3 regions of the Ureibacillus endophyticus genome follow, and region 2 is predicted to be linked to each of the others. Evidence: riboswitches for the same ligand, from Rfam matches in the RefSeq annotation. Region 2 holds a riboswitch; each other region holds the start of a gene.

Region 1 (7,617 bases), 830 kb from region 2:
TGGTAAAATATGAAATAATATTTCAAGTACACAATGGACTGCCTAATGGCAATATTTGGAGGTTTTTCTCATGTCGAACAATGTATTATTTGCTGGTTCCCCTTGGTCAGCATTTTCTGGTCCTAACTTAGGATATGTAATGGAACAATATGACTTGTACTTACAAAATCCAGAAGATGTAGAGCCTGAACTAGTTGCCCTTTTCCAACAATTTGGTTCCCCATTTGTAGAAGGTGCAGTAGAAACGGTTTCAGAAGGTACAGCAAACGTACAAACTGGTAATATTAAAAAAATATTTGCAGCAGTACAATTAGCTGATGCGATTCGTTCATTTGGACACTTAGCTGCAGATGTATATCCATTAAAAGACCGTAAATTAGATACTTCTCGTATTGAACTTGCAACTTACGGTTTAACAGATGCAGATTTAGTATCTATGCCAGCAACATTATTCTTTAATAACGTTCCTGCAAGCGTTACCAATGGTAAACAAGCAGTAGATTACTTACGTACATTATATACTGGTAAAATCGCTTATGAGTATTCTCATATTGCTGATGGTGAGCGCCAATGGATTCAAGACAGAATTGAATCTGGTGCTTATAAAGTGAATTTAACTCCAGAACAGAAAAAAGAATTATTAGAAAGATTAACTCGTGTTGAAGACTTTGAGAAATTTATTCATAAAACATTCGTTGGTCAAAAACGCTTCTCTATCGAAGGTTTAGATACATTAGTTGTTTTACTTGATGAACTTGTAAAAGCAGCAGATGACAAAAAAATGAAAGAACTACAAATCGGTATGGCTCACCGTGGACGTTTAAACGTTTTAACTCATGTTGTGAACAAACCATACGATATGATGTTCTCTGACTTTGCTCACGTACCAAATGAATATTTCTTCCCAGCTGATGGCTCTTTAGAAATTACTAAAGGTTGGACTGGCGACGTGAAATACCACATGGGTGCAGCTCATACGAAAAAATCTGGGATGAAAGTAAAACTTGCTTATAACCCATCTCACTTAGAAGTTGTAAGCCCAGTAATTACTGGTTCTACACGTGCTGCACAAGAAGATACTTCAAAACCAGGTACACCAGAACATGATCCAAGTAAAGCATTAGCAGTACTTGTACATGGTGATGCTGCCTTTGCAGGTGAAGGTATCGTACAAGAAGTATTCAACTATGCACGAACTAAAGGTTTCTCTACTGGTGGTTCAATCCATATCATTTCAAACAACATGATTGGATTCACAACTGAACATTATGATTCACGTTCAACTTTATATTCTTCAGACGTTGCAAAAGGATACGACATTCCAGTTATCCACGTGAACGCTGATGAACCAGAAGCAGTAGTAGAAGTAGCTCACTTAGCATTCGAATACCGCCAAATCTTTGGCAAAGATATTTTAATAGACTTAATTGGTTACCGTCGTTTCGGTCATAATGAAACAGATGACCCAACAGTAACAAACCCATTAACATACTTAATCGTTTCAAAACATCCAACAGTACGTGCGCTATACGGACAAAAATTAGTTCAAGAAGGCATCGTAACTGAAGATGAAGTGAAAAAACTTGATACAGAAATTTATGCAGAAATGCAAAAATCTTATGACCATGTAAAAGAAGTTGGTGCTGAAAAAGGTCACCATGCACACGTTGAAATGCCTGAAGCTGTGAAAAACGGTTACCCTGAATTAGAAACAGGAGTGGCAAAAGAAGAATTAAAACAAATCAATGATGAACTTCTTGCATGGCCAGCAGACTTCGAACCACAAAACAAATTAGCAAAAATCTTAAAGAAACGTGTAGAAGCATTAGAAACGGATAAAATCGATTGGGGTCATGCTGAAACTTTAGCATTTGCTACAATCTTACGTGAAGGTAACCCTATCCGTATGACAGGTCAAGATGCGCAACGTGGTACATTCTCACAACGCCATTTAGTTCTACATGATAAAAACAATGGTGCAGAATATACACCACTTCACCATATTTCTGGTTCAAATGCGTCATTCTCAGTGTTTAACTCACCATTAACAGAAGCTGCTATCGTAGGCTATGAATATGGTTACAACTTAGAAAATGACAAAGCCTTAACTATTTGGGAAGCACAATTCGGTGACTTTGCAAACATGGCTCAAATTATGTTCGACAACTTCATCTCTTCTGCTCGCTCAAAATGGGGACAAAAATCAGGTTTAGTTCTATTATTACCAAATGGTATGGAAGGACAGGGACCAGAACACTCTTCAGCACGTATTGAACGTTACTTACAATTATGCGCTGAAAATAACTGGACTGTAGCAAACTGCTCAAATGCAGGAAACTACTACCACTTATTACGCCGTCAAGCAAAAATGCTTGGTACAGAAGGTGTTCGTCCATTAGTAGTAACTTCACCAAAATCATTACTTCGTCATCCATTAGCTGCTGCATCATTAGAACAACTTGCAACAGGTAAATTTGAAGAAGTAATTGAACAACCAGGTTTAGGTAATAACCCAGAAAAAGTAGAACGCATTTTACTTGCATCTGGTAAAGTAACAATTGATTTAGCTGATCGTGTACAAAATGGAGAAGGATATGATAACCTTCATATTGTTCGTGTAGAACAACTTTATCCATTCCCAGCACAAAAATTATCTGATATCATTGCGAAATTCCCTAACGCAAAAGAAATCGTTTGGGTACAAGAAGAACCGAAAAACCAAGGTCCATGGAAATATGTACTAGAATATTTATTAGACCTTGCAGAAGGTAAAAAAGTGAAATATGTTGGACGTCCAGAAATGTCTTCTACTTCTGAGGGAGATATGGATTCACATAAAGAAGCTCAAGCAAAAGTTATTGACGAAGCTCTTGCAAAATAATTTATTACACATTTCAATCATTTATAGAGGATAACTACCTAAAGGGTAGTAAGGTCATGTGGGAGTATTCCCACATGATAACTAAAGGAGGATATTAAAGTGGCTGAAATTAAAGTCCCTGAACTAGCAGAATCGATTACAGAAGGTACAATTGCACAGTGGGTTAAAAAAGTTGGAGACCGTGTTGAGAAAGGTGAATTTATCGTTGAATTAGAAACAGATAAAGTAAACGCTGAAATCATTTCAGAAGAAGCAGGCGTATTAACACAAATTCTAGCTGAAGAAGGCGATACTGTACTAGTTGGCCAAGTAATCGCAGTGGTAGAAGCTGGGGAAGGAGCAGCACCAGCGCCAGCAGCACCTGCAGCTGAACCAAAAGCAGAAGCAGCTCCGGCACCTGCTGCAGCTCAAACTACTCCTGCACCAGCAGTTGAAGAAGAAACTTCAAATGAACGCGTTGTAGCATCTCCTGCAGCTCGTAAATTAGCTCGTGAAAAAGGAATCGACCTTAGCGCAATCTCTCCAGTAGATCCACAAGGTCGTGTGCGTGTACAAGACGTGGCAGCGCATGGTACAGCACCAGCTGTAGCTCCAGTAGCAGCACCTACACCAGTTGCGACTACAGGTGGCCCAGTTGTATTCACACCAGCAGCTAATTCTGACCGTGTAACAATTGAAAAAATGAGCCGTCGTCGTCAAACAATTGCAAAACGTTTATTAGAAGTTAAACAATCAACTGCAATGTTAACTACATTCAACGAAATTGACATGACTAACATCATGGCACTTCGTAAACGTAAACAAGAAGAGTTCGTGAAAGCTAACGACATCAAACTTGGTTTCATGTCATTCTTCACAAAAGCTGTTGTGGCGGCACTTAAAAAATATCCATACGTTAACGCTCAAATCGTTGGCGATGAAATTCACTTAAATAACTTCTTTGATATCGGTATCGCTGTATCAACTGAAGAAGGTTTAGTAGTACCAGTTGTACGTGATGCAAACAGCAAAAACTTCGCTGAAATCGAAAAAGATATCGCGAACTTAGCGAAAAAAGCTCGTGAGAAAAAATTAGGCTTAAATGACATGGCTGGTGGATCATTCACAATCACAAACGGTGGTGTATTCGGTTCATTAATGTCAACACCAATCATGAACGGTACTCAAGCTGGTATTTTAGGTATGCACTCAATTGTTAACCGCCCAGTTGCTGTAAATGGTGAAGTTCAAATCCGTCCAATGATGTACGTAGCACTTTCTTACGATCACCGTATCATCGACGGAAAAGATTCAGTAGGATTCTTAAAAACAGTTAAAGAATTAATCGAAAATCCAGAAGATTTATTATTAAATTCTTAATATAACATTTACTAGCGGATTGTATTATCCGCTAGTTTTTTACTGTACCTTAAGAAATATAAATATTCAGATAAAAATAGTTGGGAAGTATTATTTAATTAACACCATTTAGATAGTAATTTCCTATTATCAGAAAAATGAATATTGACATTATAATATTCATATAGTAACATTTTAATAGAAATTTAATATTAAAACCTCACGTTACATGTGGGGTAGAGGCGCGATATTTATTAGTTCCTTTTGGAGTGTAGAGCAACGATGAATAGAGGAAGAAGGAAATATTGCCGAAGTATGTCAGTAGGCTCACTACTTTCATACTGGGTCTGCAGTGAATAACTGCAGGACTGTCTCAGCTGGTCTCCCAACCAACTGAGGGGTGCTATCTCAATCGGGACGTTTAGAGGATTTAGGCTATTAGAGAAATAGACGACCTGAGTTCATCTTAGGTCGTTTTTTATTCTTTAAATGCCCAAAAAAGTATGTAAAGGAGAGAGAACGATGTCTAGAAAATTCAAACTACTATTTGTATCATTGTTTGCAATTATGGTTTTAGCTGCTTGTGGTTCCTCTGACAAAGAAGACAACGCAACATCTTCTACTGATTCTGGATCTACTGAAGAAAAAGGAGTATTTAAAGTTGGTTTAGAAGCAGGTTACCCTCCATTTAACTGGACACAAAAAGATGATTCAAATGGTGCTGTAAAAATTGATGGTTCTGAAGAATATGCTGGCGGTTACGATGTAGAAATCGCTAAACGTGTTGCAGACGCTTTAGGAAAAGAATTAGTTATTGTTAAAACAGAATGGGACGGCTTATTACCAGCCCTTCAATCTAACGTTATCGATGCAATCATTGCAGGTATGAGTCCAACTGAAGAACGTAAAGCTGCAATCGATTTCACAGAAAACTACTATACAAGTGATTTTGTAATTGTAGTTAAAGCTGATGGAAAATATAAAGATGCTAAAACATTAGCAGACTTTGCTGGAGCAAAAATTACATCTCAATTAAACACTACTAACTATGCAGTTATTGACCAAATTCCTGATGTGAAAAAAGAAACTGCAATGGAAAGTTTCGCTCACATGCGTGTAGCTTTAGAATCTGGTGTAATTGATGGTTATGTTGCAGAACGTCCAGAAGCAATCTCTTCTACTTCAGCAAATTCGAACTTTGCTTTTGTTGAGTTAGAAGAAGGATTTGAAACAAAACCAGAAGATGTTTCTGTAGCAATCGGTCTTCGTAAAGGTGACGAAAACCTAGCTAAAATTAACGAAGCTTTATCAGAAATTTCTGAAGAAGAACGTCAAGAAATTATGGATAAAGCAATTTCAAACCAACCAGCTGCTAACTAATGCAGTTTGGGCTATCACTGGTCTACTACAGGCCAGTGATAACTTTTTACTGAGCAAGATACATATTTATAAGTTCAATCGTGTCTAGCTACAGGCGCTTGTCTTTGAGGCGAACGAGGAAAATGCTTTCGTTTTTGCCACGCAAACAAGAACGCCTTTTGCTTATCTAACTAGGAGGATATTTATGAGTTTTGATATAATACTCTCAATACTACAAGAGAATTGGCCAAGCTATTTACGCGGCGCCTATATGACGCTTCTAATTGCAGTAATTAGTACAATTATTGGTGCATTAATCGGATTATTTATCGGGGTAATGCATACGATTCCTCTTCGTAAGAAATCTGTTAAGTCCATTTTCTTAAAAATTATCAACTTCATCCTAACAGTTTACGTAGAAATCTTCCGTGGTACACCAATGATTGTACAGGCAATGGTAGTATTCTATGGTATTGCTGCTTATGGTTATGAAATGGATCGTTTTGTTGCAGCGGTTGTCGTTGTAGGATTAAATACAGGTGCTTATATGGCGGAATATGTACGTGGTGGTATTGTTTCGATTGATAAGGGACAATACGAAGCTGCTGAAGCAATCGGTATGGGTCATTTCCAAACAATGATTCACATTATTTTACCTCAAGTTTTCCGTAATATTTTACCAGCAACAGGGAACCAATTAATTATGAACATTAAAGACTCTGCTGTATTAAGTGTAATTAGTGTAACTGAATTATTCTTTACTACAAAATCAATCGCAGGTGCGAACTTCCGATTTGCAGAATCTTATTTAATCACATGTATCATGTACTTAATCATGACTTTTGTCGCTTCACGTATTTTACGTTACGTTGAAAAAAGAATGGACGGCCAAAATGCTTATCAAGTAGAACAACGTCGAGAAGAGCAAATGTACTAATCGCGTAAGGAGATCAAAAGATGGAAAAAGTTATTGAAATCAAACATCTGAATAAATCATTTGGCAACCATGAAGTGCTGCGCGATGTAAATTTCACAGTAAATAAAGGTGAAGTGGTTTGCTTAATTGGTTCTTCAGGATCAGGAAAATCAACGCTTTTACGTTGTATCAACCTATTGGAAACGCCAACTGGTGGAGAAATCATTTATAATGGTGAAAATATTTTAAACGACAAACATGACGTTAGAAAATACCGTACACACTTAGGAATGGTATTCCAACAATTTAACTTGTTCAACAATCATAATGTATTGAAAAATTGTATGGTTGGTCAATTAAAAGTGTTAAAACGTTCAAAAGAAGCAGCGAAGCAAAATGCTTTAAAATATTTAAAAACAGTTGGTATGGACAAATACGTCAATGCTAAGCCAAAGCAATTATCCGGTGGTCAAAAACAACGCGTTGCAATTGCACGTGCCCTTGCAATGGATCCAGAAGTAATGCTGTTCGATGAGCCAACTTCAGCGCTAGATCCAGAAATGGTTGGGGAAGTATTAAAAGTAATGCGCCAATTAGCTGATGAAGGGAATACAATGCTAATTGTTACCCATGAAATGGAATTTGCCCGTGAAGTATCAGATCGAATCGTATTTATGGATAAAGGTGTAATAGTTGAAGAAGGACCTCCTGAGCAAGTCCTTGTCAATCCACAACAAGAACGTACAAAAGAGTTTTTAAAGCGTACATTAAAATAATGGTATGGAGGGCATCCAAAGTGTAATAACTCTTTGGATGCCCTTTCTCTTTGGTACGTCTCAAAGTAATTTAAGACGTATCTTTTTTATTACACTTTTCTGAGACTTGTTCGTCTATAGGAGTAGGAAAGGGGGCAACATAGTGGATCAGTTATACCGAGAACATAATAGAACGATATTTAAATACATATTTTATTTAGTTCAAAATGAATCCGTTGCAGAGGATTTATTACAAGATACTTTTTTAAAAGCCTATAAAAACTATAACCAGTTTAGAAATGATGCTAGCGAACTAACATGGCTTAGAAAAATTGCTAGAAATGTTGTTTATGACTATTTTAGAAGAA
Region 2 (7,617 bases):
TGAAAATAACAAGGAATACTCCTGTGAAACGTTGAATTGCGAACATCCAGTTACGGAATGTACCGAAGCGTTTCACGTTGTGTGTGGCAGTAAAGGCAATAAAGATACCATACAGACCATGGAATAAAATTGGTATGTAGATTACTACCCATTCAACAATTAACAATAGCCAGTGTGGAATTAAGTCCATCATTCCTGTAGCATTGTTGTAGTTTTCTTCACCACCCGTAGCAGTGAAGTTCAGCGATAAGTGGAACACTAAGAACAGACCTACAGGAATAATACCTAGTAGTGAATGTAAGCGTCGCCAGTAGAACTCTCGATTTTTCGACAAGACTGTTACCCCCCTTAGTACTTTAAATACAGTAGCCAATATAACGTCACTATTTTGTAAACGTTCAATCATTGACTGTGTATTTCATCATGGTACAATATTATGACATGTCCATTGTACTCTCAGAAACCAACACCGTCAAGGTTACTTGGAATTTTTTAATCGACCGAAAATGGAATATTTTTTCTAAGACAAGCCATAAATATTCTGAAAAAAACTTACTTTTCCTAAAATACCCTAAAAAAATAATTAAATTCATGAAAGAAGGAATTTTAGATGACATCAATTCACGATAAAACAGTTCCTGCATTTGGTTACGAAATTATTAGAGATTACATACTTCCTACTATTTTGGGAAAACATGAAAAGGATGTTCTCTACTGGGCTGGAAAAGATTTAGCACGTAAATTTCCATGTACTGATCTTCAACTCATTACCTCATTCTTTCAGGATGCAGGATGGGGTACTCTCTTAGTTGAAAAGGAAGAAAAAGATGGTTATATCCTCACTTTGTCAAATGAAGCAGATTTGTTTAACTTAGAAAATCGAACATTCCGACTAGAAGCAGGTTTTATTGCTGAACAGATACAATCAATTCAAGGCTGTATTACGGAATGCTATGATGAAAAAAGAGAAAAACAAAATCAAATTGTATTTACAGTAAAATGGGACAACAAGGAAAAAATAGGTTAAGAATAAATTTCTTCCATATTAATATAGAAGAAAAGGTGTTTTCGAAAATCGAAAACACCTTTTTATTTCTACTTTACAATTTCCTCTATTAAATTAAATTCATCGTGTAAAGCATTTGCTGCTTTAACCATATCATCTTGTGGTACGACAACTGATACTTTTATTTCTGATGTACTTACCATTTTTACTAGAATATTTTCCTTACGTAATCGATCAAACATACGAGCAGCTACTCCAGGATTTGAAACCATGCCTGCCCCAACGATTGAGACTTTTGATAACCCAACTTCAAAATCCGCAAAGCTAAATCCTAATTCCGGTTTATTTTTTTCAAGTACTTTAATTGCTTCAGCAAAATCCTCTTTATCTATAGAGAAGGAAACAGTCGGTTTTACTCCATCTATTACTGCTTGTACAATAATGTCGACATCGATATTGTTATTGGCTAGAGTTGAAAAAATATTTGCTAACGAAGAATTTTCATACGAATCGTATCCTACCGTTAAACGAATAATTTCTGCCTCATATGCAACGCCTCTAACAACTAGGTTTTTTTCCATGTCAACCTCTCCTTTAATCAATGTTCCTTGAGCTTCCGTACTTGAACGAACTACTAATGGTATTTCATAAATTTTTGCTAATTCAACTGCTCTTGGATGTACAGTTTGAGAACCTAAATGTGCTAATTCTAACATTTCATCATAAGTGATTTGTTTTAACCTTCTTGCACCTTTTACAACTGCTGGATCTGCTGTATAAATTCCATCTTGAGCAGTAAAGATTTCAATATGCTCAGCCTTTAGCGCAACTCCAATCGCTACTGCAGTTGTATCTGCCCCGCCATCACCAAGTGTTAAGATATTATTCCTGTTATCAACACCTTGTGAGCCTGCAACAATAACGATTTCTCCTTTTTTGAGGCGGTCAATAATTCGTTCACCATTGATATTGTTTATTAGAACACTATCATTGTTTTCAATTGTTTCAATCCCCGCTTGCCATCCTGTTAATGAAATAGCTTTAAATCCTTTTTTCTGTATTGCGATTGCTAAAAGGCTACTAGCAATTTGTGCGTTGGTCGATTCAATTACATGCAACTCTCGTTTTGATGGTTTGTCTGATAGGAGATTTACAATTTGATAATTTTTATCTTCCAATAACTCCATATTTGGAACGACCACAATTACATTGCGTCCTCTTTTCTTTTCATCAATAATTCGTTTTGCGATTTGTTCTATTTTTTCAGTTGATGATAGTGAGGTGCTATCAATTTTTATTACGATGCTAACCATTTGTACCCTCTCCTTTATACGAAGAACTTAATTGGTTTTCTATAAAAAAGGGCAACCTCTCACTTATCGTGAAAAGCTGCCCCACCATACATAATGCAAGAAAGTATATGAACTGAGATAGCCCTCCAGAATCATTTTTAGATTCTGACAGTCTTACATTTATTCAATGCAAAACCAGCAAGTAAACCGAACAATTTGTTCACCGCTTCGGCAAGTTACCCTTTCGCAAGTCTTCATTGGAATTGTTCATCCTTCAACAAGTTACTATTGAACCTTGCACCTCTACCATTCTATTAAATTTTCTTGTGCTTACAATATCATACAATTATTCCTTTGGCAATGTATCTTTATGGAAATATTGGTATATTGCATTGGCAGTTTTACTAGGTATGTTTGCTTCCATTAATTGTTCCACAGTAGATTCTTTTATTTTTTTGATTGATCCAAAATGTTTTAATAATTGTTGCTTTCGTTTTGGTCCTATTCCTTCAATTTGATCTAAGACTGATTGTATTGCATTCGTTTGATGTTGTTGACGTAAAAACGTAATTGCAAAACGGTGTACTTCATCCTGAATTCTTTGGAGTAAGTAGAAGCCATCGCTTGTTCGTTTCATTTCAATTGGAACAGGTGGATCACCGAATAGTAGCTGGGAGGTGTTATGTTTTTCATCCTTTGCCAAACCAGCAATCGGTATGTAAAGTCCGAGTTCATCCTCCACTACTTCTCTAGCAACTTCCATTTGCCCTTTTCCACCATCGATGATGATTAAATCTGGTAAAGGTAAATTTTCTTTTAAAACTCTCGTGTATCTACGGCGAATTACTTCCTGCATTGCACCATAATCATCGTGTTTTGCCGCTTCTCGAAGTTTATATTTTCGGTATTCCTTTTTAGCAGGTTTTCCGTCTATAAATACAACCATTGCGGATACTGCATCGGCTCCATGCATGTGACTATTATCAAAGGCTTCAATTCTAAGTGGTGGTGCAATATTCATGGCTAAACCTAATTCCTCACATGCGCCTACAGTACGTTCTTCTTGTCGTTCAATTAGCTGAAATTTTTCATGTAAAGCAATTTGTGCGTTTTTCATCGCCAAGTCCACTAATTCCTTTTTCTGTCCCCTTTTAGGAATGATTACTTTAACATCTAACAATTTTTCTAAAATAGTTTCATCGATATTGCTTGGAATAAAAATTTCTTTTGGTTTTATATGTTCAGGTATGTCGTAAAAACGACCGATAAATGTTAGGAATTCTTCTTCTGGATCTTGATGTATTGGAAAAATTGACACATCTCTTTCAATTAGTTTACCTTGTCGTACAAAAAATACTTGTACACACATCCATCCTTTTTCAACGGCATAGCCGAAAACATCTCGATTGGATAAATCTTTAGAGACAATCTTTTGCTTTTGCATAATCGTTTCGATATGAGCAATTTGATCTCGGTATTCTTTTGCTCGTTCGAATTCCAGATTTTCTGCTGCATCTAGCATTTTCTTTTGCAGATTGTCTTTAACTTCTTCATAGCCACCACTTAAAAATTTAGAAATTTCTTCAATCATTTCCTCATAAACAATTGGCTCTATTTCCTTTACACAAGGAGCTAAACATTGTCCGAGATGATAATATAAACATACTCGATCAGGTAGTTTTGAACATTTTCGGAGAGGATAAATTCGGTCTAACAATTTTCTTGTTTCATTGGCAGCGAATGCATTTGGATATGGCCCAAAATATTTTGCTTTGTCTTTTTTAACTTTTCGAGTTGTTAGTATGCGCGGATATTTTTCATTTGTAATCTTTATATAAGGATAAGTTTTATCGTCTTTTAGCATAATATTGTATTTTGGATCATGCAGTTTAATTAAGTTTAGCTCCAACATTAGTGCTTCTAAATTACTAGATGTGACGATATATTCAAAGTCCTCGATTTCACTAACTAAGCGTTGGGTCTTTCCATCATGCGTACCGGTAAAGTAAGAACGAACACGATTTTTTAAGACTTTCGCTTTTCCAACATAAATAATTGTTCCTTGACGATCTTTCATTAAATAACAACCAGGTTCATCCGGTAAGATTGCCAATTTATATTGAATGTTTTCATTCATACTTATCACCTTTAATTTTTCGATATCTTTATTATAAAATTTAGGTGAAGACAAAAGCGAGAGAAAAGATAAGCAAATTAATTACTTTGAAGAGCAAATATTTTAGCCAAATAAGCAAATAAATCCAGGTCAAAAGCAAATAATAAAGAAAGGCTGTGTTAAAAGTCATTTGACTTTTGACACAGCCCTTGATTAGTAGAATTATTTATTGTTGTTAATGAATTCAGCTAATGCTTCTTTTGGTTGGAATCCAACAGTTTTTGCAACTTGTTGACCATCTTTGAATAATAATAAAGTCGGAATTGACATTACTTGATATTCAGCAGCAGTTGCTTGGTTATTATCAACGTCTAATTTGACGATTTTTACTTCTTCTCCCATTTCAGCATCAAGCTCTTCTAAAACAGGTGCGATCATTTTACAAGGTCCACACCATGTAGCCCAGAAGTCTACTAATACTAAACCTTTTTCGATTTGTTGAGCGAAATCTTGATCTGTTGCGTGTGTAATTGCCATATAAATAGCCTCCTTATTCTAACATCAAATGTAGTATAGCATGATTTACCAGAGAAAAAATAATATTTTGCTTACTGTAGTATTATGTCGAATTTAAGAAGCTTTATTACGCTAGAAAAAACTGCAATCCTATTAAGAATTGCAGTTCACCAAATCAATTATGAATTAACTTTTAATGCTTTAAATTCTTCGATTAATAATGGAATCACTTCGAATAAGTCTCCAACAATTCCATAATCAGCTACTTTGAAAATGTTAGCTTCTGGATCTTTATTAATGGCAACGATTACTTTCGAGTTCGACATACCAGCTAAATGTTGGATTGCCCCAGAGATACCAGCAGCAATATAAAGATCTGGAGTAACTACTTTACCAGTTTGACCAATTTGAAGCGAGTAGTCACAGTATCCTGCATCACACGCACCACGAGAAGCACCAACTGCTCCACCTAGTAAGTTTGCAAGCTCTTTTAAAGGTTCAAAACCATCAGCAGATTTTACACCACGCCCACCTGAAACAATTACTTTTGCTTCCGATAAGTCTACACCTGTCGATGCTTTACGAACTACTTCTTTAATAATTGTACGTAAGTTTTGAATATCAACAGAAAGTTCTACTACTTCACCAGCACGGTTTGTATCTTGTTCAATTGGTGCAATGTTATTTGGACGAATTGTTACAAAAACAATCCCATCTTTAATTTTCACTTTTTCAAATGCTTTACCAGAATAAATTGGACGGATAAATAATGCATCATCACCAGTACCTTCAATTTCAGTAACATCGGAAATTAATCCACTTTGTAATCTTGAAGCGATTTTTGGTGATAAATCTTTTCCTAAAGAAGTATGACCAAGTACAATTGCATCTGGTTTCACTTCATCTTTAATAGCAAGTAACGCTTGGCTAAAGCCATCAGAAGTGTATGATTTTAAATGTGGATGCTGTACGACTACAACACGGTCTGCCCCATATTCTATTAAGCTACCAGCTAATTGAGAAACTTGATCGCCAATTAGTGCGCCTACAACTTCTCCACCATCAGCAATTTTTTGTGCTGCTGCAATTGCTTCAAAAGAAACATTTCGTAAAGCCCCTTCACGTACTTCGCCTAACACTAACACTTTCTTTGCCATATATAAATCCCTCCGTTACCCTTTTTCGTTATCCTCTTAGACTACTTTTGCTTCAGTATGAAGTAAGTTAACAAGCTCTTTTACTTGTGCAGATAATTCCCCTTCTAAAATACGTCCAGCAGATTTTTGCGGTGGTAAGAAAATCTCCACAGTTTCAATTTTTAACTCAACATCATCTTCATCGATGTCTAAATCATCTAATTCAAGTTCTGCTAGAGGCTTTTTCTTAGCCTTCATAATCCCTGGTAAAGATGGGTAACGTGGCTCATTTAATCCTTGTTGAGCAGTTACTAATAATGGTAAAGATGTTTCAATAGTTTCCAAATCCCCTTCAACATCACGAACAATCTTTACGTTCGTTCCATCGATTTCTAAATTTGTAATTGTCGTAACGTAGTTAATTCCTAATAAATCTGCAACGCGTGGACCAACTTGACCTGTTCCACCATCAATTGCAACGTTACCAGCTAAAATTAAATCAGCATCTTTATCTTTTAAATATTCTGCTAGAATATAAGCTGCTGCCCCTTGATCTAATTCATCTAAATCATCTTCTGTATTAATTAACACTGCTTCATCAGCACCCATTGCCAACGCGGTTCTTAGTTGTTTTTCTGAATCTTCTCCACCGATAGTAACAACAACTACTTTGCCACCCTTAGCATCGCGTATTTGGATTGCTTCTTCAATCGCGTATTCATCATATGGGTTAATAATAAATTCAGCACCATCTTCTTGAATTTTACCATTTTGAATAACAATTTTTTCTTCTGTGTCAAATGTACGTTTTACTAATACAAAAATATTCATAATTACTGACCTCCAGTTATAAATTATTTTCCTTTAAAGGATGGTTGCCTTTTTTCTATAAATGCTTGAATTCCTTCTTTGGCATCTTCAGACTCGAATACAGTACCAAAGCTTTGAGCCTCAGCCTTTACCCCTTCATGGAATGATTCAGATTTATTATATTGCAACATTTGAATCGCAGTTTTTAATGCGATAGGGCTCTTTAAAGCTATTTTTTTTGCAATCTCTAACGTTTTTGGTAGTAATTCATCAACTGGATAAGCTTTATTTGCTAATCCCCATTGGACTGCTTCAACCCCAGTAATTGGTTCACTTGTGAAAAGCATTTCTGCTGCCTTTGCCACCCCAACATAACGTGGTAGTCTTTGTGTACCCGCAAATCCTGGTATTAAACCTAGTTGCAATTCAGGCAGTCCAAGTTTTGCATCTTCAGAAACAAAACGCATATGACAACCCATCGCCAGTTCCAAACCACCGCCAAGTGCAGCACCATGAATCGCAGCGATAACTGGTTTTGGGAAAGTTTCTAATCGTTCGAATACTTGTTGTCCACTGCTTGCTAGTTCAGAAAACTCTGCTCCAGAAGCAACTTCTGTAAATTCTTTGATATCTGCCCCTGCAGAAAAGAAGCGCCCTTCACCATGTAATACAATAACGCGAACTGTATCATCATTTTCTACAGCATCTAGTAACTCGTTAATTTCTATAATTAATCCCCTT
Region 3 (7,617 bases), 590 kb from region 2:
TTTACTAACCATGCTTCAAAGTTTCGTTTTAAGAACTTTTCTCCTTCAGCAAAACTAATAAAGGAATCAGATAACTTTTTCTTATTTTGTTTAATGTGCCATTTTCCGTTTTTCTGATATAGGAAAAACAAGTCATCTCTACGATTTTGATATAACGTACCAAAGGATGATTCTTTTATATTATAACGATTACGTTTTGCATCCGCATGTAGAGATTCTAAATTAAACGTATCTGTTACAAATTGTTTAAATGCTTTTTCAGTTAAGGAAGATCCTGAAGCTTTTTGATGCCCACCACCACCATAAGTTCCAGCTACTTCCGAAACATCTACATGATCATGGATGGTACGAAAAGAAATGCGTTTTCCACCTAAGCTGAGCATAGCTATATAATCAAGATGAGCAAATTCCTTTCCTAACTCATTTCCCAATTCAGAATGATAAGATTCCGCATAAACAATGCCAACATAATGTTTTCCGATTTTTGCTTGAACAATTTCACGTTTTTTCCTATTAATGTAACGTTCAATTTTATCTTCTTCCATATTTAGTAATCGCTTTTCGAATTCATCAAAATCAAAATGATCGCTTGATTTTAGACGTTCAATCATCATTTCTTCAAACTCGTCAATCGATACTAAGAAAAACAAAGAATTTAAAGAGTGGGCTTTTTGATTTTCATTCTTTTCCCATTCCCACGTATCATACTGCCGAACTAATTCGACAAATTCAGAAATCGCTTCTGTTGGATTCAAATATTTGTTTGATACTAAATATTCATAAAATAATGAGGTTGCTGAAGCGAGCTTGCCATCTTCATCCTCTACTAAAACATACCCCCAATCTTGCTCATTTAAATGTAATGCCGTTTTATGATGATCAATCAGTTGAATATTTTCATGTTCTGCATAATGACTAGTTAATCGTTTCTCATTTTCCTCATTTGGTGAAAGATCAGTAATAAATAAAAAAGTATCTGGCGAATCATTTTCTAAAAAATATTCAATTTCACGATTTAAAGAAGCAATGGAATTATATCGAACCTTCACATCTTTATCAAAAGCGAGCTTTGCTAATATACCACAACCTACACCATCCAGGTCGTTATGGGACAATAATTTATACACCATTTTTCACCTCAGTGTGTAGTATAAGTATTCTTTGTTTACTTTATAGATTGTTATTTCTGTAAAAAATGACAACGTATATTAAAGCGTTAATTAAACAAAATAATTTCATAATATATTAGCAAAAGGATGTCATCGATGAGAAAACAAAAGGTAAAAGTGAAAGAAACAAAAGTAACAGAGTTTTTAATTCTTAGTATTTTTGCTTTTTGTATTTTGATAGCAATGTTAAATTCGCTATCTGTTCAACCGAGCGTAACTGATTTTTCTTTTTATCTATTATTAGCAATCGTCATTACATGTATTTATAAACCTGTGAGAATGTTTGTTTATAAAATTTTGAGCAAATTATTTAAACCAATCTTTTATTTTGTAAAATCCTTTTTTACTAAAAATAAATTATTGGAGCTTCATGAAATTGATGAAATGACAGGGCAAGAATTTGAAAGGTACTTAAAACAGCTTTATGAAAGACATGGATATAAGGTGAAGCTAACTAAAAAATCTAAGGATTATGGAGCAGATTTGATTTTAAAGAAGGGAAAAAAAACATTTGTCGTCCAAGCTAAGTGTTTAAATAAAAAAGCAGGTATCCGCGCTGTTCAAGAAGTAGCTGGTGCGATTAAACACTATCGAGCTGATGTAGGCATCGTTGTTACGAACCAATACTACACTACCCCAGCTAAAAATTTAGCAAAATCTAACGGTATTCAATTAATTAATCGAGACGAACTAGATAAAATGAATAGTATATCTAGACGACAATATAAATTTTCAACCGCTATTTCTTTTATTTTAAATAAATCATAAAACATTATTTGTATGAAGTCCTTTAGACTGCATCGTCTTTAGGCTTCTTTTTTATTTTAAAAGATTAACTTAGTCTCCTTTCACTTTGTCATGACATACAATACAGAGAGAATGGCAATAGAGGAGGGGAACCGTGCAATTTCAAAATCGACCTATTATCATTCCGCCTAATCAACGCCCTATTGTAAATAACCCAATCACAGATATTGAAGGTGAAGATACCTCTAGTAAAAACGAATTATTTATTGCTAAGCTAGGTGCATTTGGAGGTGCTCTCTCTCTAATTGGAGGGATAATCGAATTTTACGCTTCCTACCTTGCGCTTGAAGAACTTCAACGGGAAGAGTATCAAAATTATAATAACGCTTCTAAGGACGGTTCTGTTAAAACATCTGAGGAAGCTCGAATAAAAGAATTAGAAATGCAAGTAAATTATTTAATGAAAGAAATACAAAAAATGAAAAACACCAATCAAAAAACTCTACATAAGTAAATTTATGTAGAGCTTTAAAATGAGTTTATTTTATTGAATATTTACCAAAGCCATCAGTACCCTCACCGATGTATTGAATATTACTATTCTGAGGAATTACATCCACTGCTTTCTTAGAAGTTTCAAATACAATATTTGCCTCTTTTGGTAGCTCAGAAAACTTCCAATTACCATCAGCAGTAGGATCAATTGTCTTATTCGCAATGATATAGTCAATGATTGCTTGACGATTTTCATCTGGGTAAATTTCAACATAAGATGCATTACGTACACCTGGGAACGTTCCATTTGCACGGTAATTATTTGTTGCCACGATAAATTCTTGTGTTAAGTCAATTGGTTTACCATCATATTGTAAATTAACAATACGTTCTGCTTTTTCATTTACAAGTTTACCATTTGCATCATATTTTGCAGGTTGTGTTACGTCAATTTCATACGTTACACCATCAATCACATCATAATTGTAAGAACGGAAATCTGTATTAATTAGTTGTTGTTCTTCCGTTTTCGATGGATCAATTTGATTAAACTGACCTGCAGACATTTCCAACCATTCTTTCACGTCTGCGCCTGTAACCTTAATAATTGCTACAGTATTATCATATAAATATAAATCAGCCACGTTTTTAATTGCTAACTCACCTTTTGGAACAAATGTGTAATAGTCAGGATCGCTACGAGTACCTGCTTTAAATGGAGCTCCTGCTGAAAGTACAGGTAAGTTTTCGAATTTTGTACCTTTTATTTTTTCTTTAACATATTCTGTTTGTGCATTTGTCACAATTTGAATAGATGGATCGTCTTGAACTTGTGAGAAGTAACTATGAATATCTGCAGTTGTGTTACCTACTGCTTGTCGAACATATTCAATTGTTCCTTCATGGGCTTCTTTTACAACTGCAGCTACTTCCTTATCCACATCAGATGCATCTTCTGCAATTTTACGTACTTCGGCTTTAGAGTTAACAACTTCCCATTCTTCACCTTTTTGTTCAAGCGTTAAATCTATCACACCTAAATGACTGCCATATTTACCTGGCATGACAACAGGTACACCGTTGATTGTTCCTTGCTCTAAATCAACGCCTGTTAATGACTCGTCCACTTGTCCTGGGAATACTTGATGAGCATGACCAGTAATGATGGCATCTACACCTTCTACTTTTGTCAGTAGATACGTCACGTCTTCTTCCCCTACTTCATGAGTAGTATCCCCTAATCCTGAATGTGAAAGAACAACGATTACATCTGCTCCTTCTTTTTCCATAACGGGTACTACCTTCTCAACAGCTTGTACTGAATCGTCTACAACAATTTTACCTTCAAGATGAGACTTATCCCAATTTAATATTTGTGGTGGTACAATACCAGTTACTCCCACTTTAATCGTTGTTTTATTTCCTTGTGAATCAACAACTTCTTTATCTATCAATACATAAGGTGTATACAGATTCTCACCAGTAGTTGCATCTTTAATGTTTGCATTTACATAAGGGAAATCTGCATCATCTAGTACTTCATCTAAATAATCTAATCCATAATTAAATTCATGGTTCCCAAATGTAGAACCATCATAGTCTAACAATTCCATAGCAGTAATCGATGGGTGTTCTTCCCCGTCTTTAAGTACAGCTACAGCTTGTTTATATGACCCAAGTGGAGTACCTTGTATAGAATCTCCATTATCAAATAACAATGTATTTTGATTTTCTTCTCGTGCTTTTTTAATTAGTGTAGCTGTCTTTACTAAACCTAAACTATTAGATTCAGTATCTTTGTAATAGTCATAGTTCATAATATTCGTATGAATATCCGATGTTCCTAAAATTCTTAAAGACACAGTTGTATTTGCTTCCACTGGTGAATATTCCTTTAAGAAACGTTCTAAAATAGTATTCATATGTCTATATGATAAAACATTTGTTGGTTTTAATGTCTGATCTCCATAACCTTTTAAAATACCTAATGAAACAGCTTTTGCAACTTCATCACGGTTATCTTTTTGTATTTCTTTACTATCTTTAAATTTATTTAAAACTGCTTCAGAATAGTCGCTATCCTTTTGTAGCGCATTTGCAACAATGACAATTGCCTCTTCTCGCGTAATCTTGTCATCTGGAGCAAATTGTGTTTCCGTTTTTCCTGACACTAACTTTAATTCGATTGCTTTTTCAATATAAGGTTTTAAAGAGTCCGGTACATCTTCAAATTTCACTGTTTTTCCAGTACCTAGCTCTAATCCCATTGTTTCAATTACTTTTTTTACATATTCCCCGCGTGTTACTTCATTTATATCTACTGCTGCGCTTGTAGGTTCAACATGTGCAATATTCGTAGCTGCAAGCGATAACAAAAGTGCAGAAGCAGTTAACTTTTTCCACATCTCACTCCATTCCCTTCTTTTTATAGAATTTTCAAGCAAAACAATTCTACCAAAGAAAGGAATTTAAATATAGTAATTTGCATTTCTGGGAAAAAATAATAATAGCTAACTGTATTAATAGATAGTACTAAGATAATAATGATTAATGAACAAATAGTTAATAAACTAAATAAAAGACTAAAGGCTGACACAAAAAATAGTTGTTTGAATTAGCCCTTAGTCATTTTATATTTTTATTGTCCTGAACGACCTCTTAATTGTGCTTCAGCCATTTGCACAAGGCGTTTTGTAATTTCTCCACCAACTGAACCATTCGCACGAGAAGCATCCTCTGGTCCAAGGTTTACACCAAATTCGCGAGCAATTTCGTATTTCATTTGATCAACTGCCGCCTGTGCTCCAGGTACTTGTAACTTATTTGAACTACGGTCAGCCATTTCTTTCACCTCCTTATGCCTTTAGATTGTTCACCTTGAATGTTTTAATACAGAGTTAATAGTACCTGTAAAGTATCAATTTCCCTCGTATAATCGTTAAATAGTTTGAATTTGCTAATTTTTTTATAAATTTAGAAAAGGTGTTGCATTCCACTATAAAAGGATGTACACTAATTGATAATTATATATTTTCTTATTTCAAAACTTTTGAAGTAAGGATAGAGGCGCAAAGACCATTAGTACACAATTCGAGGAGAATGAGGTCCGTTGACAATTGTCGAAAGGGGAATTTGCCGAAGCTACAAGATGCTCATTTAATCTTGAAGCTGGTTCTGTTGTTGAATAAATGCAGAACTGTCATATAGGTTTTACTATATGGAGGGCTATCTTACGCAAGGAAATGATTTTTATTTCTAAGCAATAACGAGTCCTCGTTATTGCTTTTTTGCGTTTATACATTAACGCCCTTCTCCCTCTATTCGATTATAAAAATGATGAGGATGTGGAGAAGAATGAATTTCGGAAAAATTTTAACTGCTATGGTAACTCCTTTTGATCAAAATGGTGAAATTGATTGGCAGGCAACTGAAAACTTAATTAATTATTTAATTGCAAACGGTACTGATGGATTAGTCGTATCAGGTACAACTGGTGAGTCACCAACATTAAGCGAAGAAGAAAAAGTTCAACTATTTAATTTCGCAGTAAAAGTAGTGAATGGTCGAATTCCTGTTATTGCTGGTACTGGTTCGTACAACACAAAAGCATCAATTGAACTAACAAGAGCTGCTGAAAGTGCAGGAGTTGATGCGGTTATGCTTGTTGCTCCATACTATAACAAGCCATCGCAAGAAGGATTATATCAACACTTCAAAGCAATCGCTGAAAGTACTGTATTGCCTATTATTTTATATAACGTTCCAGGTCGTAGTGTCGTTAACATTTCTGTTGATACAGTTGTTCGACTATCAGAAATTAAAAATATCGTAGCGATTAAAGAAGCAAGCGGTAATTTAGATGCAATGGCAGAGATTATTGAAAAAACACCAGAACATTTCACATTATATAGTGGTGATGATGGTTTAACGATTCCAGCACTTTCAATCGGTGGAGCTGGTGTAATCTCAGTTGCATCTCATATTATTGGTAATGAAATGCAATCAATGATTCAAAAATTCTTAAGTGGTAATTTACAAGAAGCAGCACGTGATCACCGCAGACTATTACCAGTTATGAAAGTATTATTTGCTACACCAAACCCAACATCAGTAAAAGCTGCATTAAACCTAAATGGAGTGAATGTTGGTGGCGTTCGTTTACCAATGATTCCACTAAACAACGAAGAATTAAACAATCTTCAAAAAGTTTTAAATACAATTGAAACAGTAAATGCGTAAATAGCAAAAGCGTCTCAGCGAGTGAGACGCTTTTATTATTTGGCTTTTGCATTTGATGATTGCATTAATTTCGTTAAGTAATATTGTTCTTCCCTTGCCATATGATCTGCCATGGAAGCTGTAAATGTTCCAAGAATTTCAGCGCTCAATTCCATTTCCTTAAGCTCGTTTAAAAAGGTTTTAAATAAGCCCATTTCCACTTCCACATCATGATTAAATTTTTTTAATGCGGGGAATCTCTTCACATTACTACGCAAATATCCGGTTAACTCAACCGCTTTTAAATAAAATTGTTCAAATTGTTTCGTAAATTCATAACTTTTTTCCTTTAACCTTTTTTCAACACCATCGAGTTGATCATTAATTGCCCCAGCATGACCAGCAGCATCAACTAGCCATACTAAATGATGATGTAATTCATGAAAAATAGGCGGCACTTTTTTAACTTTTAAATAACTTAAAATTAGCTGATATTCCTCTAACTCATTCACCATATGATTCATAAAAGTAGGAGATAAATGGATATTCATTTGACCAAGCAAATGACGTTTAATAAGGGACAGCTTAAATTGTTTTAGTTCAGCTACAAGTTTTTCCACATCTCTTGTAAAGTTCTCGATAGTTGATTCATTTTGAGAGTCTACTTGTCTACGGAGTTGATCAAAATTCTTAATGAAGTAAACCGCTTTTGAAATATCATCTTTTTCTGAAGGATATAGCGAGTCATAAATAAAACGACTATGGTCACTTAACACATGTAGCCAAAAGGAATGTTCAAATACGGCACTTCTTAAGTAATCGGACACTAATTCAACCCCTTATCACACTTTTCTTTCACTTTATTCCACAGTATTTCGTTTTATTAATTGATATTTACAAAGCCCGAAAATCTACACAAGATTTCCGGGCTACTATTATTTAAACTTATTCAATTCGATTTTGACACTTTTTAAAAATTCATTTGCTT

The links. Region 2 has a riboswitch for lysine ahead of NKR20_RS12155 (aspartate kinase). Riboswitches for the same ligand answer to the same signal wherever they lie in the genome.
Positions count from the first base shown of each region.
Region 1: linked by a shared signal. The riboswitch ahead of NKR20_RS07945 (transporter substrate-binding domain-containing protein) and the one ahead of NKR20_RS12155 (aspartate kinase) in region 2 are both predicted to bind lysine.
Region 3: linked by a shared signal. The riboswitch ahead of dapA (4-hydroxy-tetrahydrodipicolinate synthase) and the one ahead of NKR20_RS12155 (aspartate kinase) in region 2 are both predicted to bind lysine.

Region 1 is NZ_JAMYWW010000001.1:1,634,946-1,642,562, forward strand. It holds gene NKR20_RS07935 (2-oxoglutarate dehydrogenase E1 component) at 71-2,881, shown strand; gene odhB (2-oxoglutarate dehydrogenase complex dihydrolipoyllysine-residue succinyltransferase) at 2,981-4,240, shown strand; lysine riboswitch at 4,449-4,633, shown strand; gene NKR20_RS07945 (transporter substrate-binding domain-containing protein) at 4,742-5,599, shown strand; gene NKR20_RS07950 (amino acid ABC transporter permease) at 5,784-6,515, shown strand; gene NKR20_RS07955 (amino acid ABC transporter ATP-binding protein) at 6,536-7,270, shown strand; gene NKR20_RS07960 (RNA polymerase sigma factor) at 7,413-7,617, shown strand, end outside.
Region 2 is NZ_JAMYWW010000001.1:2,468,528-2,476,144, forward strand. It holds gene NKR20_RS12145 (succinate dehydrogenase cytochrome b558 subunit) at 1-334, opposite strand, end outside; gene NKR20_RS12150 (YslB family protein) at 611-1,027, shown strand; gene NKR20_RS12155 (aspartate kinase) at 1,096-2,319, opposite strand; lysine riboswitch at 2,430-2,612, opposite strand; gene uvrC (excinuclease ABC subunit UvrC) at 2,645-4,435, opposite strand; gene trxA (thioredoxin) at 4,637-4,951, opposite strand; gene NKR20_RS12170 (electron transfer flavoprotein subunit alpha/FixB family protein) at 5,110-6,087, opposite strand; gene NKR20_RS12175 (electron transfer flavoprotein subunit beta/FixA family protein) at 6,124-6,897, opposite strand; gene NKR20_RS12180 (enoyl-CoA hydratase) at 6,921-7,617, opposite strand, start outside.
Region 3 is NZ_JAMYWW010000001.1:3,062,977-3,070,593, forward strand. It holds gene NKR20_RS15205 (DHH family phosphoesterase) at 1-1,127, opposite strand, end outside; gene NKR20_RS15210 (restriction endonuclease) at 1,266-1,937, shown strand; gene NKR20_RS15215 (hypothetical protein) at 2,071-2,430, shown strand; gene NKR20_RS15220 (bifunctional 2',3'-cyclic-nucleotide 2'-phosphodiesterase/3'-nucleotidase) at 2,456-4,816, opposite strand; gene NKR20_RS15225 (alpha/beta-type small acid-soluble spore protein) at 5,050-5,253, opposite strand; lysine riboswitch at 5,465-5,647, shown strand; gene dapA (4-hydroxy-tetrahydrodipicolinate synthase) at 5,766-6,650, shown strand; gene NKR20_RS15235 (DUF2935 domain-containing protein) at 6,686-7,456, opposite strand; gene NKR20_RS15240 (sodium:solute symporter family protein) at 7,565-7,617, opposite strand, start outside.